Regions from separate parts of the Pseudoalteromonas sp. ABE4_541 genome, predicted to be linked through region 1. Evidence: riboswitches for the same ligand, from Rfam matches in the RefSeq annotation. Region 1 holds a riboswitch; the other holds the start of a gene.

Region 1 (3,424 bases):
TGTTTTGAACATCTTTTATGCTGAAATCGGTCATTTTAAACCGTTTAAAAAGCAACTCTAATACGCCCCAATGTTCGTTGAGCGTATTTAATACTTTTTTTGCTGGGATCATAGCTTTCCAGTTTGTATCAATTTTATGACATGCAGGGTAATTAATTTGTTTGTAGCCATAGCGCATACATGTTGTAAGTGCTAGACTTCGCGCCGACTTACGTTACGTTCGATTATAATACTTTATTTACAGGTTGTTTACGCAAATGGTTACGCCTATTATCCTAACCCTGATAGCGATTGCGTTCGTGCTTATCGTTATAGAGGATATCATCCATGTAAACAAGGCCAAAACTACCCTTTTTTTTGGTACTTTGTGTTGGATTATCGCTTTTATCTCTCCTATTCATGGGCAAAGCCCAGAAACTGTTCAACATCAGCTTGATCATAATATCCTTGAAATAGCCACTTTATGGTTGTTCTTAATGGCGGCGATGACGTTTGTTGCGTATTTGAATTCCAAAGGGTTTATTCAAAACATTGTGCACAGGATCATGCCAGCACAAATTAGCGAACGCAAGTTGATGTTTTTAGTCGGTATTTCGGCTTTTGTATTTTCATCTATTTCAGATAACATTACAGCAACACTGATTTCGCTAGCGGTGGTGATGTCATTGAAGCTCGACCCTAAGAAGCTGATCAAATATGCCACTTTGATAATTTTCAGTGTAAACAGCGGTGGCGTGTCGTTGATAACTGGTGATGTAACCACCTTAATGATTTTCTTAGCAGATAAAGTCACTATACCAGATTTATTATTGCTGATTGCACCAGCATTGGTGAGTGTATTAGCTTTAGCGGCTATGTTGTCTGTGGGTATGAATCAAACATTGCAGTTTGATAAAACAGCACAGCGCCGAATAGAAAAAACCGATATCACAATTGCGGTTATATTTATGTCAACGATCTTCGCAACCTTATTTTTAAGTGTGCAATATCAAGTTCCACCTTTACTTACATTTTTGTTCGGTCTGTCGTTTATGTTTTTAGTCGCTCAGTTCCTCATGCGTAAAAAAGACGTGAACAAGAAAATCATCGATTATATTCGTGAGATTGAATACGACACTTTATTGTTCTTTGTAGGTGTATTGCTATTAGTCGGTGCGCTGAAGGAAGTTGGTGTACTTGCTATGTTCACAGACTTATATGTTTATATGAGCCCTGAATATGCAAATTATGTAATGGGTTTACTATCGGCAGCCGTTGATAACGTGCCACTAACAGCAGCTCTGTTGAAAGCGGATATCACGATGACAGCTCAACAATGGCTAATGTTCACATACGCAACCGGTGTAGGTGGTTCAATGCTTGTAATTGGTTCGGCTGCAGGCATTATAGCTATGAGTAAGGTGAAAGCACTGACGTTTATGAGTTATTTAAGAATGTCATTGTACCTGCTTGTGGCATATAGCATCGGATATGCAGGAGCTTATATGTCAGGCCAGTTTATTTAACGTAAATTTAGGTGTCACGACAATTAAGACTTGACACCTAGACGGCTAAAAGATATTTTTTATCAGCCCGCTGCTTATGCGGGCTTTTATTTTGTTTTTATTCAGGTTACTAAAGGCAAAATAGACAGAAGAGGTGCGATGCTTAGGTATTTAGTGGTAGGTGACGATAGCCTGTGACCATTAAAGAGGGAAGTATTCGCCGAGGAAAGTTTTAGTACGTCACTTTGACTTTTCGGTTTACGAGGCTGAATCCTCGGAACTGTCACCGTTTTAGGTGGAGAGCTTCTGGCAAAGGTCTTATCAAACAAAGAAAATTTCCATTGCCAAGTTCTCCTTTTATTTATGATCACGCAGCTTGTGATCACAAGGAGATATCATGAATTCGCAGTACACAGTCGCAAAATTTGGTGGAACCAGTGTAGCTGATCACGACGCCATGCACCGCTGTGCACAAATTATACACGATGATAGTCAAGTACGAGTCGTTGCGGTAAGCGCCAGTGCAGGGGTGACTAATCATTTAGTGACGTTAACGCAACAAAAAGCCGATGAACAGCAAAGGTTATCATTGGTGCAATCAGTGCTCGAAATTCAAAATGCCATTCTTGCTAAGTTAACCCTAGATCATGATCTTAAGTTTGGTTTTGACGAAACTATCACGCAATTTAAAGCTTTGGCTGCATTGCCAGCGCTCAGCAATCAACAATGCGACGAAATGCTCAGCTTTGGCGAGCGTTTATCATCTTATTTGTTTACCCAAGTATTAAGAGATTTGGGCGTTAATGCTGAGCGATTTGACGTTCGACAAGTACTTAAAACTGATAACCGGTTTGGTAAAGCGACACCGGACGTAGAAGCCACATCTATTGCAGCTAAGCAGCATTTAGTACCGTTACTTGATGAAAAGGTGGTTGTAACACAAGGCTTTATTGGGAGTGATCAATATGGCCAAACCACAACGTTAGGGCGAGGCGGTTCTGACTATAGTGCAGCATTACTGGCTGAAGCGATTGAAGCACGAGCCGTGCATATTTGGACGGATGTCGTGGGTATTTTCAGTACAGATCCTAGATTATGTGTTAAAGCCGCGCCAATTGCGCGATTAAGTTTTGATGAAGCAGCAGAAATGGCAACATTTGGCGCTAAGGTTTTACACCCCGCGACTATTCTTCCGGCGAGTCGAAGTGGTATTGCGGTGTTTGTTGGTTCAAGCCGAGATCCACAAGCAGGTGGCACTTGGATTGAACGAGAAAAATCAGCGCAACCGGGTATAAGAGCTGTCACGCAGAGAAAAAATCAAATCCTACTGACGCTTAAAAGCCCCGAAATGTTACTTGCGAGTGGTTTTTTAGCAAGAATATTTACTATTTTAAGCGCTTACAACATATCTGTTGACTTGGTTACGACATCAGAGATCAGTGTGGCGATCACACTTGATAATGCGCAAAATGCATCTCGCCCAGAGCTTGATCAAGCCTGCTTAGATGAATTGAGTGAATTCTGCCATGTTACCGTGGAGAATAACTTAACACTGGTTGCTTTAATTGGCTCAGAAATTCAGCTGAAACAGCAGGAAATTAATTTGATGCAAGTACTTAGTGATTTCAACATTCGATTAATATGCCATGGCGCAAGTAAGCATAACTTGTGTTTCTTAGTTGAGCAGTCGGACTCAGATCATGTTGTTAAAGCAATCCATGCTAAGCTACTAGAGGCCGCATAGGGGTGAGAGGGGGCGTGAGCAACTTGGCTTGCTAGCCCCTTTTGTTTTATTTTGCTAGCACAATTTAATTCGCAATGTCACACGGGGCATTATGGGGTTTTTAGATGTCTACCAATTTTGGTTTGAGGAATGTACAGAACAAGATTGGTGGAAAAAGTCAGCTGAATTCGACCGAACAATTGAAATTAGATTTGGT
Region 2 (3,424 bases), on a different contig from region 1:
TCCGAGAACCCAGAGCCTTGATCTTTGACGGACACAACGAGTATTGCCTGTTGCAATTCTCTGCGGATCTGAACATTAATGTGGATCTCTCCTTGTTCGCTAAACTTGACTGCATTGTCAACAAGCTGAGATAAAACCCATGCCAAATGCTGGTGATCACATAACACGTCCTGATCACAACCATCAGCAATGTGCAAAGTCAAAATTACGCCTTTTCTATTGGCGACAAGCTGATAAGGAGTGATCACCGTATCGATGGTTGCCGGTAAGTAGGCAATTGTTTTTTCAATTTTAATATTCTCATTCGACCATTTACTAAAATCATGCATCTCATCGATCAACACATGGAGCTGCTTGGCTGAAGCAGCAACTTGCCTGAGATACTGCTCCTTTCTATCTTGCAGATAGAGGTCTAGATAACCAAGAGTAGCTTGCAATGGCGTTCTTAATTCATGGCTGGCGCGTGCTAAAAAACGTGATTTAACATTCAGTGCCAACTGCGTTTGCTGCTTTTGCTCCTTGAGTTCATCAATCCCCTGATGCACCATAACTTCCATTGGCTTGAAGATAAATTTAACTTCAAAAATCAACAATAAAATAGCCACAACCCAAATCAATAATTCTACATAGCGTAGTACCAGTATTCGTTCATTTGCTTGCTGCTCAAATAGCTTTACTGCACCATCGAGATCCGGCAAAAGTTGCTGAGATTGGGTATACAATTTAGCCAATGCCTGAGTGTCATCATTCTGCCATGCTCTAATATCATGAATAAATTGCTTACTGCGTGAATCTAAATTAATAGGAGATGCAAAATACAATTCGGATAAAGACTGCGATGTATGAGTCGCGCTATTTTCGACCAAAAATTGATGGTTTTGTTCGAAACGTTCCGAGGCTTTTTCCAGTTGCAACCGAGCTTCATTTTTTGCCTGTAGGCTAACTTCCGGACGCGCTAAAAATTGTGCATGCAATAAGGCCTTTTGCGATAACATACGCTGCATACCCGCAATATTAATAACAACCGCATCATCTTGTTTATTAAACAATAAATACTGCATAAAGCCAGTCGCGAAAGTCACCAATAACACCAACGCGGTTACCGCCAAAATATAACGAAAGCGGATCCCTCTGGTTAGTTTAGACATAGCATCTCAATATATTTTTAGCTTTCATCAGTGTAGTTCAGTTTGCAATATTTGCACTTGACACCTAGATGGCTAAAGTGTTTCAATGCGCGCTCACCCTATTTTAGAAACCAAGCCAATTTGGCTCGGTTTAGGGCTGGAAGAGGTGCGTTATTCAGGTAATTGTGTTGAGGAGAGCAAACTCCAATGACACACAATGAGGGGAATTAACGCCGAGAAGTTAGCTGCATTTGCGTTGCACTGGCTTCGGGCGACTGGGCTGAATCCCAGCGACTGTCACCAATTGTATTGTGTTAAACACAAAACAACTCAGTTTGGTGGAGAGCTTCTGGTCTTAGAATAATAAGGCCCGTTGCCTTATCATTTTTAAGTCCATTGCTCTTCGAATTTTAACTGTTCGAAGTTTGGACACCCGCCTAAACTCCGAACAAGATATAAGTTCGGTAGAGATGAATTCACAGTTCGATTTATCCAAGTATCCATTATGGACAGCGTTAGTTACGCCCTTTGACGCGCATAACAACGTTGACTACAACACACTAAAAGCACTGGTTGCAGAGCAGCAAAGTGCCAACAATGGCCTATTAATTTTAGGTAGCACTGGTGAAGGGTTGGCCCTAGGTCAAGCCGAACAGCGTGCCATTGTTGAATTCGTTTGTGGCCTTACCCCATCAGTTCCTATCATGGTCGCCGTCGGTGGTTTTAACCTTGCAGAACAACTTGAGTGGTTGGCATTGTGTAACACCTTACCCGTTGATGCCTATTTACTTGGCTCTCCGCTTTATGCCAAACCGGGTGTGGTCGGTCAAACACAGTGGTTTGATGCATTACTTAGCGCCACTGACCGCCCTTGCATGATTTATAACGTACCGGGGCGCAGCGCAGTTGCCATCGAACCACAAGTACTTGAAAACTTACAACACCATAGCAACCTTTGGGCACTAAAAGAGGCCAGTGGCGATATTGCCTCCTTTGAAGCGTTTCGCACAGCAGCGCCGAATGTCGCTATTTTCAGCGGCGACGATGCTCTAATGCCCTACTTTGCGCAAGCGGGAGCCGCTGGTTTAGTGTCAGTGGCTGCCAATGCCTGGCCTGAGCAAACCGCCGAATTTGTGCGCCGCTCTTTGGCCGGTACATTCCCTAACATGTTTACTACATGGACGGACGCAGTGAACAGCTTATTTGCGGTCGCCAACCCGATCCCTGTCAAAGTGCTGATGCATGCGCAAGGTAAATTGGCTACGCCCAATCTGCGTCCACCTTTGACGCACCTTGAGTTGTCATGCAGCCAAGCACTGAACAACGCAAACGAATCAATTTTATCTTGGAACTAAGGCAATCATTATGAGCTGGTTAGAACTATTAAATAATTTAGAAAACGGCAGCGTGCGTGCTGCAATGCAAGACGAAAACGGCAATTGGCACGCCAATGTAGAAGTAAAACAAGGCATTTTAGAAGCGTTCAAAAACGGCAACAATACCGAATTCCCAGGTGGCTTTGTTGATAAACACAATTTGGCACCACAAGGTTTTGCCGCGGATGCGGGGGTACGTATGGTACCAGGAGGATCCAGTGTTCGTCGTGGCGCGCATGTTGCCGCTGGCACTATCATCATGCCACCCGCCTACGTCAACATTGGCGCATTTATTGACGAAGGCACGATGGTAGACAGCCATGCGTTAGTAGGCTCTTGCGCACAAGTGGGTAAAAACGTGCATTTGAGCGCGGCTGTTCAGCTAGGTGGTGTATTAGAGCCCATCGGTGCTAGCCCTGTTGTGATTGAAGACGATGCCTTTATCGGCGCCGGCTGTGTGATTGTAGAGGGAGTGGTAATTAAAAAAGGTGCGGTATTGGCACCGGGCGTACGCTTGTCGGCAACCATCCCAGTGTATGACTGCGTGAACGAGCGCATATTAGAGAAAGGCGAACCAATTCCGCAAAACGCCATTGTGATCCCGGGTTCTCGCCCTTCTTCAAGTGCCTGGGGTCGTGAGCAAAGTTTAAGCATGTCGTGTGCGCTGATCGTTAAATACCGCGATGAAAAAAGCGATGCATCATTAGAGCTAGAAGAGGTATTACGCTAATGCCCTTTTTGAGCACCGCACATCGTCAGGTGATTGAAACCATCACCCAAACCGAGCAAACACCGTTTTTTGTTTACGACTTAGACGCGCTACTAGCGCACCTTAAGCCGCTTACCGAGCAATCGGTGGTGAAGCTATGGTACGCAGTAAAAGCCAATCCACTGTCGAAAATGATACAAACGTTGGATAAG

What was found. A riboswitch is a leader RNA that binds a small molecule or an ion and turns the genes downstream of it on or off. The one in region 1 is predicted to bind lysine.
Region 2: it holds a riboswitch for lysine, as region 1 does, so the genes downstream of both, dapA (4-hydroxy-tetrahydrodipicolinate synthase) here and lysC (lysine-sensitive aspartokinase 3) in region 1, are expected to answer to the same signal.

Annotation. Positions count from the first base shown of each region.
Region 1 covers NZ_JBSVEM010000004.1:58,486-61,909, reverse strand. Annotated here, with positions in the region: gene ACW689_RS05405 (hypothetical protein) at 1-112, opposite strand, end outside; gene nhaD (sodium:proton antiporter NhaD) at 258-1,505, shown strand; lysine riboswitch at 1,626-1,798, shown strand; gene lysC (lysine-sensitive aspartokinase 3) at 1,882-3,228, shown strand; gene ACW689_RS05390 (DUF924 family protein) at 3,320-3,424, shown strand, end outside.
Region 2 covers NZ_JBSVEM010000008.1:18,462-21,885, reverse strand. Annotated here, with positions in the region: gene ACW689_RS09605 (response regulator) at 1-1,148, opposite strand, end outside; lysine riboswitch at 1,281-1,484, shown strand; gene dapA (4-hydroxy-tetrahydrodipicolinate synthase) at 1,598-2,482, shown strand; gene ACW689_RS09595 (2,3,4,5-tetrahydropyridine-2,6-dicarboxylate N-succinyltransferase) at 2,493-3,233, shown strand; gene ACW689_RS09590 (PLP-dependent decarboxylase) at 3,233-3,424, shown strand, end outside.